2 regions of the Streptomyces sp. ISL-99 genome follow, and region 2 is predicted to be linked to the other one. Evidence: riboswitches for the same ligand, from Rfam matches in the RefSeq annotation. Region 2 holds a riboswitch; the other holds the start of a gene.
What was found. A riboswitch is a leader RNA that binds a small molecule or an ion and turns the genes downstream of it on or off. The one in region 2 is predicted to bind glycine.
Positions count from the first base shown of each region.

Region 1: another riboswitch for glycine. It lies ahead of gcvP (aminomethyl-transferring glycine dehydrogenase); the one in region 2 lies ahead of gcvT (glycine cleavage system aminomethyltransferase GcvT).

Region 1 covers NZ_JAGGPC010000077.1:7,003-16,677, forward strand. The annotation lists gene J7E91_RS32945 (PadR family transcriptional regulator) at 1-224, opposite strand, end outside; gene J7E91_RS32950 (PhzF family phenazine biosynthesis protein) at 365-1,183, shown strand; gene J7E91_RS32955 (CPBP family intramembrane glutamic endopeptidase) at 1,237-2,043, opposite strand; gene J7E91_RS32960 (glutamate-cysteine ligase family protein) at 2,201-3,709, opposite strand; gene J7E91_RS32965 (hypothetical protein) at 4,203-4,805, shown strand; gene J7E91_RS32970 (DUF5999 family protein) at 5,129-5,326, shown strand; gene gcvP (aminomethyl-transferring glycine dehydrogenase) at 5,441-8,326, opposite strand; glycine riboswitch at 8,561-8,657, opposite strand; gene J7E91_RS32980 (PRC-barrel domain-containing protein) at 8,772-9,161, shown strand; gene J7E91_RS32985 (DNA polymerase IV) at 9,065-9,675, opposite strand, start outside.
Region 2 covers NZ_JAGGPC010000003.1:71,743-81,417, reverse strand. The annotation lists gene J7E91_RS01720 (L-serine ammonia-lyase) at 1-527, opposite strand, end outside; gene glyA (serine hydroxymethyltransferase) at 673-1,935, opposite strand; gene gcvH (glycine cleavage system protein GcvH) at 1,955-2,335, opposite strand; gene gcvT (glycine cleavage system aminomethyltransferase GcvT) at 2,394-3,518, opposite strand; glycine riboswitch at 3,660-3,757, opposite strand; gene J7E91_RS01700 (AAA family ATPase) at 3,918-4,634, shown strand; gene J7E91_RS01695 (enhanced serine sensitivity protein SseB) at 4,693-5,466, shown strand; gene J7E91_RS01690 (enhanced serine sensitivity protein SseB C-terminal domain-containing protein) at 5,567-6,370, shown strand; gene J7E91_RS01685 (ABC transporter permease) at 6,792-7,790, shown strand; gene J7E91_RS01680 (ABC transporter substrate-binding protein) at 7,904-9,675, shown strand, end outside.

The DNA.
Region 1 (9,675 bases), on a different contig from region 2:
ATCATCTCGTAACCGTGCATGGGCCGGTCGGCCAGCAGCGCCAGGATCGACGCGCGTACGTCGCCGCGCCGCGCCCGGCCCCTGGGTCCGCCCCTGCCCCGTCCGCCACCGCCCCACGGCCCGCCGAACGGCGGCCCGAAAGGACCGAAGGCGGCACGGCGCCCCTCGAAGTCACCCCGACCGCGATGGCCGGGCCCGCAGTCCCCATGTCCATGCGAACGCATCACTACGCTCCTTCCATCGTTGATCTGTCGCGATACGCCAACGATATATCGGAAACCCCGCTTCCGACAAGCATCAAAGAGGCCAGCCACCCGAAATTGGCCTTGGCCTGCGGCTTTGCTCCACCCCTACGTTCATGTCCATGCGGATTCGAATCGTCGACGCCTTCACCGACCGGCCCTTCGCCGGCAATCCGGCCGGAGTGCTGCTGCTGGACTCCGGCCCGTTCCCCGACGACGCCTGGCTCCAGCAGGTGGCCGCCGAGGTGAACCTCTCCGAGACCGCCTTCGCCCACCCGCTCCCCCCGGGCGGCGATGCGGACTGGGCGCTGCGCTGGTTCACCCCCACCGCCGAGGTCGCCATGTGCGGCCACGCCACGCTGGCCACGGCCCACGTCCTGCACTCCACGGGCGCCGCCACAGGCACCGTGCGCTTCTCGGCGCTCTGCGGCATCCTCACCGCGACAACACAGGACAGCGGCGACGCCTTCACCCTCGACTTCCCGACCGCGCCGCTCACCGCGGTGCCGGTCCCCGACGGCGTCGCCGAAGCCCTGGGCGCCGAGGTCCTCTCGGCCCACGACACCGGACCGCACATCGGCGACCTGCTGGTCGAGCTGGCCGACGAACGGACCGTACGCGCGCTCACGCCCGACTTCGCCGGCCTCGTGGCCCACTCCGAGCGCGGCATCGTCGCCACGGCGGCCGCCGAAGACCACTCCCGCGGCTACGACTTCGTCTCGCGCGGTTTCTTCCCCCGCGTCGGCATCGACGAGGATCCGGTCACCGGCAGCGCGCACACGGCCCTCGCCCCGTTCTGGTCCCCGCGCCTCGGCCGCGACGAGCTGACCGGCCTCCAGGCATCCGCCCGCTCGGGCCTGGTCGTCACCTCACTGCGCGGTGACCGCACCCTCCTGACCGGCGGCGCCGTCACCGTCATCGACGGCGAGCTGCTCGCCTGACAGACCGAAGGGGGCGTACGAAACTTCCGTACGCCCCCTCTCGCCCGCGCCTCTCAGTCCTCCAGAGTCGGCAGCCACCCCACCTTGCCCGCCAGCAGCGCGTACCCCACGAACGCCCCCACATCCAGCAGCGTGTGCGCCACCACCAGCGGCCCGACCCGCCCCCACCGCCGGTACAGCAGCACGAAGACGGCGCCCATCACCATGTTGCCGATGAAGCCGCCGATCCCCTGGTACAGGTGGTACGAGCCCCGCAGCACCGAGCTCGCCGCCAGAGCGCCGACCGGCGACCATCCCAGCTGGTCGAGCCTGCGCAGCAGATACCCGACGACGATGACTTCCTCCAGTACGGAGTTCTGCATCGCGGAAAGGACCAGTACGGGGAACTTCCACCACACCGGCGGCAGCGAATCCGGCACCACCGTCAGGTTGAACCCCGACTCGACGGCGACCAGATAGAAAGCGAGCCCGGCACTGCCGATGCCTGCCGCCACCAGCGTGCCCCACCCGAGGTCCGGCCACGGCCGCGAACGGTCGAACCCGATCGTGCGCAGCCCCGCCCCCTCCCGCATCAGCAGGTACGCGACCAGGACGACAGGCGCCAGCGCCGATGTGATGCCGAACAACTGCCAGGCGAGATCCAGCCACGGCCGGCCGGGCGTGGCGGAGGTGTTGAGCTTCGCCGCCTGGTCCTGGAGCCCGCCCGGTTTTGTGACGGCTCCGACAAATCTGATCAAGGACGACACCCCGCTCGCCCCCAGGGAGAGCGCGAGCACGATCAGGACCTCGGTCCGCAAGATCGGTCGCGTCACCCCCTGCCCGGGAGGAAATTCGGCCACCCGCCCCGCCTCTGCCTGCACACCAGCCTCCAGTTCAGCAGAGCAGCGAGCCCCCTTTTCTCTTTTGTCCGAGGTTCTTCGAGATTCTTCGAGATTCGCGGAGGGGCTCCACTGCCATGGGACGTCACAGCTTGCCCGACAACGAACCGAACGACGGCACCAGGTCCGTGCGCGCGCCTTACGCCCGCCCCGGGAATCCCACCGGCCACGTATGCACCGGATCGCCCTGGTGCATCAGCTCGCTGTAGCGGCGGGTCATGGCGGCCAGCGCGGCTTCGCGCTCCAGACCGGCGTCCAGGGCGCGGTGGTACGTATCGACCTGCCAGGAAGCGCCATTCACGCGCCTCCTGCACCGCTGCTCGATGACGCCGAGGTAGTAGTCGCGGTCCGCGGGCTCGATTCCCCAGGCGTCGAGCCCGGCCGCGGCCAGCGGCAGCAGTTCGTCCCGTACGAGCTTGACGGCCGGCACCCGCGCCGTCCCGCCGGCGCGACCCGGCTTCGGCCAGATGATCTCCGCGTCGATCCCGTGCCGGCAGGCGGTGTCGAAGTTCTCCTCCGCGGCCTCGAAGGGCATCCGCTTCCACACCGGCCGCGCGTCCTCGGCGAGAGCCCGCACCAGCCCGTAGTAGAAGGCCGCGTTGGCTATCACATCCGTCACCGTCGGGCCCGCGGGCAGCACCCTGTTCTCCACCCGCAGATGCGGTACGCCGTCGGCCAGCCCGTACACGGGCCGGTTCCAGCGGTAGACCGTTCCGTTGTGCAGTACGAGCTCCTGGAGCCGCGGCACCCCGCCGTCGTCGAGCACGAGGAGCGGGTCCTCGTCGTCGCAGATCGGCAGGAGGGACGGGAAGTAGCGCAGGTTCTCCTCGAAGAGCTCGTACGCCGAGTCCACCCACCGCTCGCCGAACCACGTCCTGGGCCGTACGCCCTGGGCCTGGAGCTCCGGCGGCCGGGTGTCGGTGGCCTGCTGGAAGAGCGGCGGCCTGGACTCGCGCCAGAGCTCGCGGCCGAAGAGGAACGGCGAGTTGGCACCCAGTGCAATCTGCACGCCCGCGATCGACTGCGCCGCGTTCCACACGTCCGCGAAACGGCCCGGCGTGACCTGGAGGTGCAACTGCACGGACGTACAGGCGGCTTCGGGCGCGATGGAGGCGAAGGTGCAGGTCAAATGCTCCACACCAGTGATGTCAAGGGTGAAGTCCTCGCCTCGCGCGGCGACGATCTGATCGTTGAGGAGCTGGTAGCGGTCGACGTCGGAGAGATTCGCCGAGACCAGGTCGTGGCGTCCGAGCGTCGGCAGAATTCCGATCATCACTATGCCCGCGTCGACCTCTTTGGCTTTCCTGTGCGCGTATCCAAGGCCGGTGCGCAGCTCTTCCGCCAGCTGATCGAGGACTCGGCCGCCGAGCCGGTGCGGAACGATATTTACTTCCAGATTGAACATGCCGAGTTCGGTCTGGAAATCACGGCTCGCGATCCGTTCGAGTACCTCCGCGTTCATCATCATCGGCATACCGTCGGACCCGGCGAGATTGAGCTCGATCTCCAGTCCCATGAAGTTCTTGGGACGGTCGAAGCGCTTCTCCTCCAGCAGCCGCCCCAGCCCCTCCAGGCACTGGTGGAGCTTCTTCCGGTACCTCTGCCGGTCCGACAGGTCGAACCCGCCTGCCACGACCTTCTCCCCCATCGAAGCATCCCTCCTCGAGTGGGCGGCTCACAGCATCGGGCACTCACGTCACGGTCGATGATGCCCAGAGGAGCTGATCAGTAACGCCCCACGGCAACCAATGACCAAGTACCCTCCTTGGAGGACTTCAGTGGCACATTCACTCGGCATGCGGCAGAAAGCAGATACCACCCGGTTACTGCTGGTGAAAAAGGCCGGTGAGTTTCGGCCTACCGCTGGCGCTGGAACTCTCCAGGCCACGGGCCTGCGCTCCAGAAGAATGGGGAGATTCTCCGCAGGAAAAGGTCCGGATACCGCCTTGCCCGAAATGCGGACGACGGCTAGCGGAAACACCATGTGAACACGGCTCGTATAAACTCCGCAGACGAGGCAGAGAGTTGGCGCCCGGCGATCGCCCCGGCCCCCCTCTGACCCCGGAACGCAGACAGCGCCGTCCGCACCGCCCACGCACACCCACGCATCACCGTGTCTCCCAAGTGAGAGGCGACCCACCATGCCGCTGCTTGTCCCCCCGGCTCCCGCGCCCGCCCTGCGCAGCGTTCTCGCGGCACTCAGTTCCCCCACCGCCGTCCGCGAGGCCCGTCCCCCGGCCCTCCGTACGGCTCAGGGACCCCTCAGCCCCGAGTTCCCGCTTCCCTTCCACGTACTGGACGGGATCATCCCGTCAAGCAGGCCGCCGCGCACCCGGCTGACCGGCTGGCGGTTCCTCATCCGCAGCGGCGACCGTACGGTGGCCGCCGCCGACACCATGCTCACCCCCGACGGCTGGGCCTTCTCGCACTTCTGCGAAGGCCCGTACATCGCCTCCAGCGTGCTCGCGCTGCGCCAGGCCGAGGCGATGACCTCTCGCTACCAACCACGCCTGCTGTCCGTACCGGAGCTCTACATGCTCACGCTGTGGCTGCACGACGGCCCGGAAGCCGGCGCCGAAGCCTCCGACACGATGCCGCTTCCGACAGACCTGCTCGTACCACTGGCGCCCGCACCGCCCGGCATCGCCTCACACCGCCCGCACCGGGTCGCCGATCTGCTGCCGCTCCTCACCCACCGGCTCACGCCCCCGGCGGCCGTCCCGCTCCTCAGCCAGTCCGCCTGACCTCAGGCGCCCGTTCGCGGGTGCCCCGCTCGTCCACTGTGCCCCGTGCCCGCCCCGGCCACGGGGCACAGTGCCGTCCTCACGCCCCCCATCCGGACTAGCCCGTATCGGCCACCCCGAACCACCCGAAGAGACCGCCCTGTTGAGCTGAACCGTCCGCACGAGTGACGCGTCATTAATCAGTAAGGAGAGCTGCCGTGAAATCCCTGCGGATCGACGCCCGTGGGGCAACACTGGGACCGGACCGACTGATACGGGGAGCGGCAATGAACACCGCATCGAGCCGCAGGACACTCACCACAACGCAGCGAAAGAACCCTTCCATGTGCCAGCACCAGCCAGCCTGCCCGACTGCCGACTCCGCCGACCGGGAAGCCGCCCTTCTTGTGGCGCACCACCCCGAGCAGGGCTGGAGCCTGCTGTGCAACGGAGTTCTCGTCTTCGAGGACACCGGTGAGCTGCTGCCGGACGGCCAGATCATCGCTCCGCACCGTCCACTTGACGTGGTCAAGGCCGCCTGACCCGGCCGGTAGACAGCCACACAGCCACACCGATACGACGAGGGGCCGGCCCGGAGAAATCCTCCGAACCGGCCCCCTGCGCATGTCCGCGCCGTACGACGCGTACCGCGTCCGTCAGTTGTCGTACTCGTCCAGCGGCGGGCACGAGCAGACGAGGTTGCGGTCACCGAACGCACCGTCGATCCGGCGCACCGGCGGCCAGTACTTGTCCGCCGCCGAGACCCCTGCCGGGAAGACCGCCACCTCACGGCTGTACGCGTGCTCCCACTCGCCGCCCAGCGCGGCCGCCGTGTGCGGCGCGTTGCGCAGCGGGTTGTCGTCCGCGGGCCACTCGCCCGACGCGACCTTCTCGATCTCCGCACGAATAGCGATCATCGTGTCGCAGAACCTGTCGATCTCGGCCAGGTCCTCGCTCTCGGTCGGCTCGATCATCAGCGTCCCGGCCACCGGGAACGACATGGTGGGCGCGTGGAAGCCGTAGTCGATGAGCCGCTTGGCCACGTCGTCCACACTGACGCCCGTCGCCTTCGACAGCGGTCGCAGGTCGACGATGGCCTCGTGCGCGACCAGCCCGTTCGGACCGGTGTAGAGCACGGGGTAGTGCGGCTCCAGGCGCTTGGCGATGTAGTTCGCCGCGAGTACGGCGACCTGCGTCGCGCGCTTGAGCCCCTCGCCGCCCATCAGGCGGACGTACGCCCACGAGATCGGCAGAATGCCCGCCGAGCCCCAGGGAGCGGCGGAAATGGGCCCCACGCCCGTCTCGGGACCGGCTGTCGGCTGGAGCGGGTGGTTCGGGAGGTAGGGCGCGAGGTGGGCCCGTACGCCGACCGGCCCGACGCCGGGGCCACCGCCGCCGTGCGGGATGCAGAAGGTCTTGTGCAGGTTCAGGTGGGACACGTCCCCGCCGAACTTGCCCGGCTTGGCCAGCCCGACCAGCGCGTTGAGGTTGGCGCCGTCGACGTACACCTGGCCGCCGGCCTCGTGCACCGTCGCGCAGATGTCGGCGACGTGCTCCTCGAACACCCCGTGCGTGGACGGGTAAGTGATCATCAGCACCGACAGTTCGTCGCGGTACTGCTCGATCTTGGCGTGCAGGTCCTCGACGTCGACCTCGCCGTCCTCGCGGGTCTTGACGACGACTACCTTCATACCGGCCATGACCGCGCTCGCGGCGTTCGTCCCGTGCGCGGACGACGGGATCAGGCACACCGTGCGCTGGTCGTCGCCGTTGGCCCGGTGGTACGCCCGTACCGCCAGCAGGCCCGCGAGCTCGCCCTGCGAACCGGCGTTGGGCTGGATCGACACCGCGTCGTAGCCGGTCACCTCGGCGAGGCGCTCCTCCAGCTCGTGGATGAGCGTCAGATAACCCTCGGCCTGCTCGACCGGCGCGAAGGGGTGGACCGCACCGAACTCCGGCCAGGTGACCGGCTCCATCTCGGTGGTCGCGTTCAGCTTCATCGTGCACGAGCCGAGGGGGATCATGCCGCGGTCGAGCGCGTAGTCGCGGTCGGCGAGCCTGCGCAGGTAGCGCAGCATCGCGGTCTCGGAACGGTGCTGGTGGAAGACGGGGTGCGTGAGGACCTCGTCGCTCCGCAGCAGCCCCTCGGGCAGCGCGTCGGCCACCTTCGCGTCGAGCGCCTCGATGTCGGCGTCGACCCCGAAGGCCGCCCAGACCGCGGCGATCTGCGCGCGGCCCGTCGTCTCGTCGCAGGCCATGGAGACGTGGTCGGCGTCGGCCAGGTGCAGGTTGACGCCGCCCTCGCGGGCCGCGGCGACGACGTCGGCCGCCCTGCCGGGGACGCGTGCGGTGAGCGTGTCGAAGTACGCGCCGTGGACGACCTCGACGCCGCCTGCGCGCAGGCCCTCGGCGAGCAGCGTCGCGTACCGGTGGGTGCGGCGGGCGATGCCGCGCAGCCCGTCGGGGCCGTGGTAGACGGCGTACATGCCGGCCATCACCGCGAGCAGGACCTGCGCGGTACAGATGTTGCTGGTGGCCTTCTCGCGACGGATGTGCTGCTCACGGGTCTGGAGCGCCAGCCGGTACGCCTTGTTCCCGTCGGCGTCGACGGAGACACCGACGAGCCGCCCCGGCAGGCTGCGCGCGAACTTCTCCCTTACGGCCATGAACCCGGCGTGCGGACCGCCGAAGCCCATCGGCACGCCGAATCGCTGGGTGGTGCCGACCGCGATGTCCGCGCCGAGCTCGCCGGGCGAGGTCAGCAGCGTCAGCGCCAGCAGATCGGCGGCGACGGTGACGATCGCCCCGAGCTCGTGGGCCTGCTCGATGACGGGCTTGATGTCCCGTACGGCACCGGAGGCACCCGGGTACTGGAGCAGCACACCGAAGACACCGCGCTCGGCCATCTCGGCCGGAATGCCGTCAGAAAGGTCGGCGACGACGACCTCGACACCGGTCGGCTCGGCGCGGGTCCGGATCACGGCGACGGTCTGCGGCAGCGTGTCGGAGTCGACCAGGAAGACGCCGTTCTTGACCTTGCCCACGCGGCGCGCGAGCGACATCGCCTCGGCGGCGGCGGTGCCCTCGTCGAGCAGCGACGCGCCCGAGGTCGGCAGTCCGGTCAGGTCCGCGACCATGGTCTGGAAGTTGAGCAGCGCTTCAAGACGGCCCTGCGAGATCTCCGGCTGGTAGGGCGTGTACGCCGTGTACCAGGCCGGGTTCTCCATGACGTTGCGCAGGATGACCGGCGGCGTGAAGGTGCCGTAGTAACCGAGCCCGATCATGGGGGCGAGCACCTGGTTGCGGTCGGCGAGCGTGCGCAGCTCGGCCAGGACTTCGGCCTCGGTGCGCGCGTCGGGCAGTCCGAGCGCCTCGGCGCTCTTGATGACCTCCGGCACCGCGGCCGCGGTCAGCTCGTCGAGCGAGCCGTAACCGACCTGGGCAAGCATCTTGGCCTGAGCTCCGGCATCGGGCCCGATGTGGCGCTGCTCGAAGGGGATGCCACGCTCAAGCTGTGAGAGCGGAATGCGGTTTGCGGTCATCTGCGGAAGGCCTCCTGGTCTGACGCGACCTGCGAGGGGCACCACGGCACGGGTACCCGGACGGCCTCCCCCTCTGTCATCTCAACCTGAGAGCTTCACCGGAAGACCGTGGGGACGTCGCTGACGTCGGGGTCGTTCCGGCTTTCACCGTCGGTGAGGAAGGGATCCGTAACAAGTGCTGTGCCCTCTTCGAGCACATACCCGTCCGACGCCCGCCCTGCTTTCCAGAGTGACCTCGTCCGTGCGGTACGTGGGCCTGAGAGATTCCGGGGAGGAGTTGCTCCTTCGGCGCCTCCGGCACGTTCACCGGAGACTCTCCCGCACGGGGTCAGCAGCCACTGGCCAGCCTACCAGCGAGGCCCGTCGTCGATCCCTCGAGTGGCCGAGTCCACAGTTGTGCCCTTTCGTAGGGTCTAGGGAGCAGCTGCGATCAGTTGGAGGGACCGTGCAGACCGACATCGATCCGCGCAGCCTGATCGGCCGCAAGGCGTTCGACCGCAACGGCAACAAGATCGGAACGGTGGACGAGGTGTACCTCGACGACGCCACCGGCGTCCCCGAATGGGCGGCGGTACGCACCGGCCTCTTCAGCCGGGACGCCTTCGTCCCCCTGGAGCCCAGCAAGGTCGTCGACGACTCCCTCCGCGTGCCCTACGACCGCGCGCTGATCAGGGATGCCCCCGACTTCGGGGTCGGCCGCCACCTCTCCCCCGAGCAGGAGCTGCAGCTCTACCACCACTACGGGCTCGATATCGCCTCTCCCGACGCCGCCTCCTCCGAGTCCGCCACCTCCGACCGGGACTTCGGGCGGCTGGCCGGCGACGACCCCGCCTGATCGCCGGCCACCCTCACCAGCGGGAGCGGATCCGAGGGCACCAGATCCGGATCGTCCACCTTGAAGGTCCGCACTCGCCCCGGCGGCGATGTCGGCTCCTCGAACCGCACCGTCACCCGCCCGACGCCACTGCCCTGCACCCACCCCGCTCCGTGCTCGGCGTGCCGCACGTCCTGCCCGGCCAGCCACCGGCGCTCCGGTGGTGGCTCGGGCACCGGCGCCACCGGCTCCCCGCCACCGCCCGCCCCGCCCGCCTCGCTGTCCTCCGCTTCCTCCGCCGCCTCCGCGAGCTCACCCGCCACCTGCGCGAAGAGGTCTTCCTGAGTGAAGTCGGCGAGCCCGGTGACTCCGACGCCCAGCAGCCGCACCCCGCCCGTGGTGTCCACCGACTCCAGCAGCCGCCCCGCGGCCTCCCGCACCACTGCCGGATCGTCCGTCGGCCCACGCAGCGTCTCCGAGCGCGTCAGCGTCGAGAAGTCGTACCTGCGCACCTTGAGCACCACGGTTCTGCCCG
Region 2 (9,675 bases):
CGGAAGGGGTACTTCAGTACGGTGTCGTCGAGCTTGATCCGGTCCTCGCCCACCGCGTCCTCGTCGACGACGAAGCCGCCGCCCACCGAGTAGTACGTCTTCTCCAGGAGGGGGGTGCCTTCGGCGTCGTACGCCCACAGGGTCATGCCGTTGGCGTGGTACGGCAGGGCCTTGCGGCGGTGCAGGATCAGGTCCTCGTCGAAGTCGAAGCCGATCTCGTGCACGCCGAGCAGGTTGATCCGCCTGTCCGCCTTGATCCGCTCGAACTCCTCGTCGGCGGTCTCGACGTCGACCGTGCGCGGGGAGTTGCCCGCCAGACCGAGCAGGACGGCCTTGGGGGTGCCGTGGCCGTGGCCGGTCGCGCCCAGCGAGCCGAACAGCTCGGCGCGTATCGAGGCGGTGTGGGCCATCAGGCCGTCGTTCTTGAGGCGGCCCACGAAGAGGCGGGCGGCGCGCATCGGGCCGACCGTGTGGGAGCTGGACGGGCCGATGCCGATCGAGAACAGGTCGAAGACCGAGATGGCCACGGGGTGACTCCTAAGGGTGGGTAGACGCCGCTGTCTGCCTGCGGGAGTGGTGCAGATGATCTAGGGCGGGGCAACACGGTGCGGGGCACCGCACTCACTGTTCAGTGTGCGCGGTGCCCCGTTATTCAGTCTGTGTCGTACGTAACTACTTCAGACCAGGGTAAAGCGGGTGCTTGCCGGCCAGGGCCGTGACCCGGGCGGACAGGGCCTCGGCGTCGTACGACGGCTTCAGCGCCTCGGCGATGATGTCCGCGACCTCGGCGAAGTCCTCGGCCTGGAAACCGCGGGTGGCCAGGGCCGGCGTACCGATCCGCAGACCCGAGGTGACCATCGGCGGGCGCGGGTCGTTCGGGATGGCGTTGCGGTTGACCGTGATGCCGAGCCCGTGGAGACGGTCCTCGGCCTGCTGGCCGTCGAGCTCGGAGTTCCGCAGGTCGACGAGGACCAGGTGGACGTCCGTGCCGCCGGTGAGGACGGAGACGCCGTGCTCGGTGACGTCGGCCTGCACCAGGCGCTCGGCCAGGATGCGGGCGCCGTCCAGGGTGCGCTGCTGGCGCTCCTTGAACTCCTCGCTCGCGGCCACCTTGAAGGAGACGGCCTTCGCGGCGATGACGTGCTCCAGCGGGCCGCCCTGCTGACCGGGGAAGACCGCCGAGTTGATCTTCTTGGCGAGCTCGGCGGTGGAGAGGATCACTCCGCCGCGCGGGCCGCCGAGGGTCTTGTGCGTGGTCGTCGTCACGACGTGGGCGTGCGGCACCGGGTTGGGGTGCAGGCCCGCGGCGACCAGACCGGCGAAGTGCGCCATGTCGACCATGAGGTACGCGCCGACCTCGTCCGCGATGCGGCGGAAGGCGGCGAAGTCCAGCTGACGCGGGTACGCCGACCAGCCGGCCACGATCAGCTTCGGCTTCGACTCCTTGGCGAGCCGCTCGACCTCGGCCATGTCGACCTCACCGGTGGCGTCGTCCACGTGGTACGCGACCACGTTGTAGAGCTTGCCGGAGAAGTTGATCTTCATGCCGTGGGTCAGGTGACCGCCGTGGGCCAGGTTCAGACCCATGATCGTGTCGCCGGGCTTGAGCAGCGCGAACATCGCGGCGGCGTTGGCCTGGGCGCCCGAGTGGGGCTGTACGTTCGCGTGCTCGGCGCCGAAGAGCGCCTTGATGCGGTCGATCGCGATCTGCTCGACGACATCGACGTGCTCGCAGCCGCCGTAGTAACGGCGGCCGGGGTAGCCCTCGGCGTACTTGTTGGTGAGTACGGAGCCCTGGGCCTCCATGACGGCGACCGGAGCGAAGTTCTCCGAGGCGATCATTTCGAGGGTGGACTGCTGGCGGAGCAGCTCGGCGTCGACGGCGGCGGCGACGTCCGGGTCGAGCTCATGCAGGGGAGTGTTGAGAAGCGTCATCACGGTCCCGTTCGAGGTCTTAGTTGCCGGAGGAGAAGGCGTCGTACTCGTCGGCGGAGAGCAGGTCGTCCGGCTCGTCCGTGACGCGCACCTTGAAGAGCCAGCCGCCCTCGAACGGGGCGGAGTTCACCAGCGACGGGTCGTCGACGACGTTCTGGTTGGACTCGACGACCTCACCGCTCACGGGGGAGTAGAGGTCGCTGACCGACTTGGTCGACTCCAGCTCGCCGCAGGTCTCGCCCGCGCTCACCGTGTCGCCGACCGCCGGGAGCTGGGCGTACACGACGTCACCGAGCGCGTTGGCCGCGAACTCCGTGATGCCGACCGTCGCGACGCCGTCCTCGGCGGTCGACAGCCACTCGTGCTCCTTGCTGTAACGCAGCTGCTGGGGGTTGCTCATGACCTGAATTCTCCTGTACGCGGGGGAGTGGTGGTGAACGGGGAGGTTGTGCGGGGGGTCACTTCTGGCGCTTGTAGAACGGCAGCGCGACGACCTCGTACGGCTCATGCGTACCGCGGATGTCGACGCCGACGCCGGAGGTGCCGGGCGCCGCGTGCGCGGCGTCGACGTACGCCATGGCGATCGGCCTGCCCAGCGTCGGGGACGGGGCGCCGGAGGTGACCTCGCCGATGACCTTGCCGTCGGCGACGACGGGGAAACCGGCGCGCGGGACACGCCGGCCCTTCGCGATGAGGCCGACGAGCTTGCGCGGCGGGGCGGTCTCGGCGCGCTCGGCGGCGGCCTGAAGAGCGGCGCGGCCGACGAAGTCGCCCTCCTTCTCGAACTTCACGACCCGGCCCAGGCCCGCGTCGAACGGGGTCAGCGCGGTGGTCAGCTCGTGTCCGTACAGCGGCATGCCCGCTTCCAGACGGAGGGTGTCGCGGCACGAGAGGCCGGCCGGGACGAGACCCGCGTCCTTGCCCGCGTCGGTCAGTGCCTGCCACAGCTTCTCGGCGTCGGCCGGGGCGACGAACAGCTCGAAACCGTCCTCGCCGGTGTAGCCGGTACGGGCGATGAGCGCGGGGACGCCGGCGACGGTGCCGGGCAGGCCGGCGTAGTACTTCAGCCCGTCGAGGTCCGCGTCGGTGACGGACTTCAGGATGCCGGGGGACTCGGGGCCCTGGACGGCGATCAGGGCGTACGCGTCACGGTCGTCCCGTACGACGGCGTCGAAACCGGCCGCGCGCTCGGTGATCGCGTCGAGGACGATCTGGGCGTTTCCGGCATTGGCGACGACCAGATATTCGGGGGCCTCGGTTTCGGCCAGGCGGTAGACGATCAGGTCGTCGAGGATCCCGCCGTCCTCCTGGCAGATCATCGTGTAGCGGGCGCGGCCGAGGCCGATCGTGCCGATGTTGCCGACGAGTGCGTAGTCGAGGGCGTTCACGGCCTGGGGGCCGGTGACGGTGATCTCGCCCATGTGGGAGAGGTCGAAGAGGCCGGCGCGGGTGCGTACGGCGTTGTGCTCGTCGCGCTCGCTGGCGTACCGCAGCGGCATGTCCCAGCCCGCGAAGTCGGTCATGGTCGCGCCCAGCGCACGATGCAGCGCGTCGAGGGCGGTGTGACGGGGGACATTGCTCATGTGTGGGGCTCCCAGGGCATGACAGGCGAGGACAATCCTCCCCATCTGTCATCGGAACCTGAGAGGTTCACCGAGAGCGTGACGGTCTCGGCTTGCACCTTGGGTGGAGCCGCGACGAAGCGGCCCGCTTTTCAGATCTGCCTCGCCCGCGCGGTACGGGGCCTGAGAGATTCAAGGGAGGAACTTGCTCCTTCGGCGTCCTCGGCACACAGTGCTTCGGACTCTCCCGCGCGGATTCAAACGGCCGGTATGCAGTTGGCGCGCACATCATTGCACGTGGGCGGCGCCCGGGCAGCACCTGGACAGCACCTGGACAGATCCGGAAATGGACTTGTGGCGCATTACCTTTTCTTTACACTTCTTGGGGAAGGGTGGGGGACACCCGACAGGGGGAAGACGATGACGTTCCAGCAGTCAGGTGCGTACGCGACGACCGCGGGCACCGCGCACCGTGCGGTGCCCGCGCAGCAGGGTGCGCCGGTCAGGGCCGCCGCCCGCCGGCCCGCGCCCACCGTGCGTGATCTGCGCGAGCGCGAGGGGCGCAGCCCGCGGGTACTCGCCTTCGCGGCCGGTGACACGGTGGTCGTGTCCGGCCTGCCCGGCAGCGGCAAGAGCACCCTGATCCGGCGTACGGCGAGCGCGGCGGCGCACCGTATCGACTCGCAGGACGCGCGCGAGCGCTGGGACGCGCGGATGCCCCGGCTGCTGCCGTACGCGCTCTACCGGCCCCTGGTGCGTGCGGCGCACTACGCCGGGCTGTGGCGGGCGCTGCGCTCGGGCGAGGGCGTCGTGGTGCACGACTGCGGTACGCAGGCGTGGGTACGGCGCTGGCTGGCGCGCGACGCCCGCCGCCGGGGGGTCGCGCTGCACCTGGTCCTCCTCGACGTGACGGCCGATGTGGCGCGGGCCGGGCAGCAGGAGCGGGGCCGCGGAGTCTCTGGATACGCCTTCGCCCGGCACCGGCGGGCGGTGGGCCGGCTGGTGCGGGACGCGGAGGCGGGCCGGCTGCCGGTGGGCTGTGCGTCGGCGGTGCTGCTCGACCGGGATGCGGCGGGCACGCTGACGATGATCGACTTCCCTCCCCTGCCCGGCACATCCAGCCCCTCCGGCGTGTGAGGAGCGGGGTCCGGGACAGAGCTCCGGGGCACGCCGCGCGCCGCGTTAAAGTCGTGCCGTGGACTTCCCCGACTTCCCGATACCCGCCCACCCGCACGGCGGCAGCGGCTGGCCCGGCAACGAGCTCGAAGAGGTGCTGGGCGCCTCACTCGGCAACCCCGGCGCGGGCGGCCGCATCGTCGAGGTGCTGGGGCGCAGCCAGGTGTGGGTGCCGCTGCCCTCCGGCGGCGGGCCCGACTCCCCGAACCTCGACCTGCCCACCGTGCTGATCCACGGCGAGGCGTACGTCCCCGTGTACAGCTCCGAGGAACAGCTGCGCCAGTGCGCCGGGCCCCACATGTCCTTCACCGTGGCGCCCGCCCGCGAGTTCGCCCGCGGCCTGCCGCCGCAGCTCGGCATCGCGGTGAATCCGGACGGCGCGGTCGGCGTGCCACTGCCGCCGCCCGCCGTCGCCGAGCTCTGCCGGGCCGGCCGTACGCCGCTGGACGGACCGGCCAGTGGGGGCAGGGTGCGGCTCTTCGAGCCGGACTGGCAGGAGGAGCCGATCGATTTCCTCTCCGCAGCGGCCGGGGAGTTCGAGGAGAGCGGTGTGGTGCTGACCGCCCGTCGGGCGCTCGCGAGCATCGAAGGCGAGTCCCCTGCGCTGTTCGTCGGCGTACAGCTGTCCACCTGGGAGGGCGCCGACCCCAACGCCCCGATGGACGCCCTCGGCCGGGCGCTCGGCCGCGTCCAGGTGCCCTGGGAGGTCAACCTGGTCCTGCTGGACGTGGCGCAGGACCCGGTCGCCGGCTGGATGCTGGAGAAGGTGCGACCCTTCTACACGCGCGCCTGACTCGTACCCGACTCGTGCCCGACTCGTGCTCTGTGTCAGTACTGCCGCTTAAGCTTGGTCGACAACCGACACGGTGGATCGAAGAGGGGCGGGACCCAGGGTGAGCGCGTCAGGCACTGCGGCGGCCGGGCAGGTCGAGCACATGCTGCGCCAGGTGACACCCGGGCGGTACGACGCGTACGAGGCGCTGCTGCGCGCCCTCGCGGACCCGGCGGGCGGCCAGGTCTGGATGCTGCTCTGGCACGGCCAGGCGGGATCCCCCGACGCGCAGTACGGAAACATGGACGTCGACGGCCTCGGCTACGCGCCGTGCGTCACCTCCGCCCAGGAGCTCGCCGCGAGCGGCTGGAGCCGGGCGTACGAAGTGGTGCCGGCGCGCGACGTCGCGCGCGCCCTCTTCCCGGACCGCTGGGGCATCTGGCTCAATCCGCACGCCCCCGGTGGCGGCGTCGGCATCCCCTGGCTCGATCTGCGGCGTATCGCGACCGGACTCGACCGGATGCCCGCCGGACCGCTGCGGCTTTCCGAACCGGCCATCGAGATGCCCCAGTTCTACGCCCTGCTCACGCAGAACGCCCACCGTACGCCCGCGGTCCGCTCGCTGCGCCGCGCGTGGGTGCAGCCGGCGCTCGGGGCGCCGTATCTGGCCATCGGTCTCGATCTCTACGACACGAGCCAGCCGTCCGTCGAGGCGGTGCGCGCGATGATGCAGCAGTCGGTCGGCGTGGTTCCCGACGGCCTGCCCGTGTCCACCGTCGCGATGTCCGACGAGTACGACCCCGTCTCCATGTGGCTGCGCGCCAACGCCCGCCCGTTCTACGCCCGCGAGGCGCACGCGCCCGCCGCCCCCTCCTCCGCCGCCCCACAGGGTGGCTACGGCTACCCGGCCCCGCGCGCCTACTGAGCCGACCTCCCGGCCTCCCGACCCGCGCCTCCCGACCCGGCGCCACGGCACCCATAGCCCAATTCCACGGCCCATAACGGCCGTTGGGCGGCATGTCCGGTCTGGTGCAATAGGCCGCTTCTGATCCGCTCAGCCGATCACGGCGTCCGGATAACGGAAGACCACAGGCCACATCACGGTTACGCATCCATTGCCCGTCAGGGCTGGCGGGTGATCGCGCGCTCATTGAAGACTCCCGCAACAAGGAACGTCGGTCCTGTGTACGACCCGCTTTCCCCGTCTCAACTGCGTTTGTCCGAGCACCTTCTGAGCACCTTCCGCACGTTTCCGCACCACTTGCACCTGCGATGCGAACAAGCCGCTACAGCGGCAGGCGCGGGCCGACCACCCGTCGGCCGAGCCGAGAGGGGTCCCCACCACGATGACGGCACCACTGCACGACACGAGCGCGGCGGAGACCGCGGCCGTTGACGTCGCGGCCGATGTTCCGGCGAAAGCCATCGAAGGCCGCTCGCCCTGGAAGATCGCATGGGTGCGTCTGAAGCGCGACAAGGTCGCGCTGGCCGGCGGCGTCGTCGTGTTGTTCCTGATCCTGGTCGCGGTGTTCGCGCCCTTGATTGTGAGCGCGCTCGGCCACCCGCCGAACGACTTCCACGAGGACAAGATCGACCCGCTGTTCGGCACGCCGATCGGCAGCTGGGGCGGCATGAGCTCCGACTTCCTGCTGGGAGTCGAACCCGTCAACGGCCGCGACGTGTTCAGCCGCCTCGTCTACGGCGCCCGGATCTCGCTGCTGGTCGCCTTCCTCGCGGCCCTCTTCGCCGTCGCGCTCGGCACGGTCTTCGGGATCATCGCCGGTTACTTCGGCGGCTGGGTCGACGCGGCGATCAGCCGGGTGATGGACGTCCTGCTGGCCTTCCCGCAGCTCCTGTTCATCATCGCGCTGGTCTCGGTACTGCCCAACTCCCTCTGGGGGTTCAGTGGTTCGGGTGTGCGTATCGGTGCGCTCATCGTCGTCATCGGCTTCTTCGGGTGGCCGTACGTGGGCCGGATCGTCCGTGGCCAGACGCTCTCCCTCAGGGAGCGCGAGTACGTCGAGGCGGCACGCAGCCTCGGCGCGGGCCGCGCGTACATCCTCTTCAAGGAGCTGCTGCCCAACCTGGTGGCCCCCATCACCGTCTACACGACGCTGATGATCCCGACCAACGTGCTCAGCGAGGCCGCGCTCAGCTTCCTGGGCGCCGGGGTCAAGCCGCCCACCGCTTCCTGGGGCCAGATGCTCTCCAAGGCCAAGGAGTACTACGAGGCGGACCCGATGTTCATGATCGCGCCCGGCGTGGCCATCTTCATCACGGTCCTGGCTTTCAACCTCTTCGGCGACGGCGTGCGTGACGCGCTGGACCCGAAGGGCTCCCGCTGACCGTTCCTCCCGTACCACCGCACCGTTCCCACCGCGCCGCCCCTGCCGATGTGTCAGGAGGCCACCACAACCGTCGGTCCCGCAAAGGACCGGCACTCTCACGGAGGTTGCTGATCGTGACAGCCAACAGTTCTTCCAGGCGACGGCTCGCCGCAGGCGCGGCGCTCGTTGTCGCCGCGCTCGTCGGAACCGCGGCCTGCGGTGGCGGCGGCAAGGACGAGTCCGACGGCAAGGGCAAGGCCCCTGGTTTCAACGCGGCCGTCGGTAAGATCGCGAACCCTTCGGACAAGAAGGGCGGCACGATCAAGTTCATCGGTACGCAGGACTCCGACTCCTGGGACCCGCAGCGCGGTTACTACGGCTTCATGTGGGACTTCGCCCGCTACTACACGCGCCAGCTGATCACCTTCAAGCCGGTCCCGGGCACCGAGTCCACCGAGCTCGTCGCCGACATGGCGACCGACACCGGTCAGGTCTCCGCGGACAAGAAGACCTACACCTTCAAGCTGAAGGACGGGCTCGCCTGGGAGGACGGCAAGCCCATCACCTCCAAGGACATCAAGTACGGCATCGAGCGCATCTGGGCCCAGGACAAGATCTCCGGCGGCCCGATCTACCTTCAGCAGGTCCTGGACCCGAAGAAGGAGTACAAGGGCCCGTACAAGGACAAGTCGGCCGACAAGCTGGGCCTGAAGGCCATCGAGACGCCGGACGACAAGACCATCGTCTTCAAGCTCCCGAAGCCCAACGGTGACTTCCTCCAGATGCTGGCCATGCCGGCCGCCACGCCGGTCCGCCAGGACAAGGACACGGTCGAGAAGTACGGCCTGAAGCCCTTCTCCAACGGCCCGTACAAGATCGACTCCTACACCCCCAACAAGGGCATGGAGCTGAGCCGCAACCCCCACTGGAAGAAGGAGACCGACACCGTCCGCAAGGCGCTGCCGGACAAGGTCTCGCTCAAGCTCATCACCAACGCCGACGACATGGACAACCGCCTGATCGAGGGCGACTACGACGTCGACATCAACGCCACCGGCATCAGCCCGGCCGGCCGTACCAAGGCGCTGCGCGACCACAAGGCGAACGTCGACAACCCGCAGACCGGCTTCATCCGGTACGCGGTGTTCCCGCAGACGGTCAAGCCGATGGACAACGTCCACTGCCGCAAGGCGGTCATCTACGGCTCCGACCACCAGTCGCTGCAGACGGCGCGCGGCGGCCCGATGGCGGGCGGCGACATCGCCACCAACATGCTGCCGCCGAGCATCAAGGGCGCGGACGCCAAGTACGACCCGTACAACGTCCTGAAGGACACCAAGGGCAACATCGCCAAGGCCAAGGAAGAGCTCAAGGCCTGCGGCAAGCCGAACGGCTTCAAGACCACCATCGCGGTCCGTAACAACAAGCCGCAGGAGATCGCCACCGCCGAGTCGATGCAGGCGTCGCTGGAGAAGATCGGCATCCAGGTGCAGATCGACCAGTACGACGGTGCGCAGACCTCGGGCATCATCGGCGCTCCCAAGAACGTCGACAAGAAGAACTACGGCATCATCATCATGGGCTGGGGTGCCGACTTCCCGACCGGCCAGGGCTTCCTGCAGCCGCTGGTCGACAGCCGCTTCATCCTCGACAGCGGCAACAACAACTTCTCGATGACGAAGGACAAGTCGATCGACGGCCTGTTCGACAAGGCGCTCCTCGAGACGGACCCCGACAAGGCCGCCGAGTACTACAAGCAGATCAACCAGAAGGTCTCCGAGAACGCGGTCTACCTGCCCTTCACCTTCGAGAAGAACGTGATCTGGCGCAGCTCGCGGCTGACCAACGTCTACACGGCCGACTCCTACAACGGCCGCTACGACTACGCCTCCCTCGGCGTCAA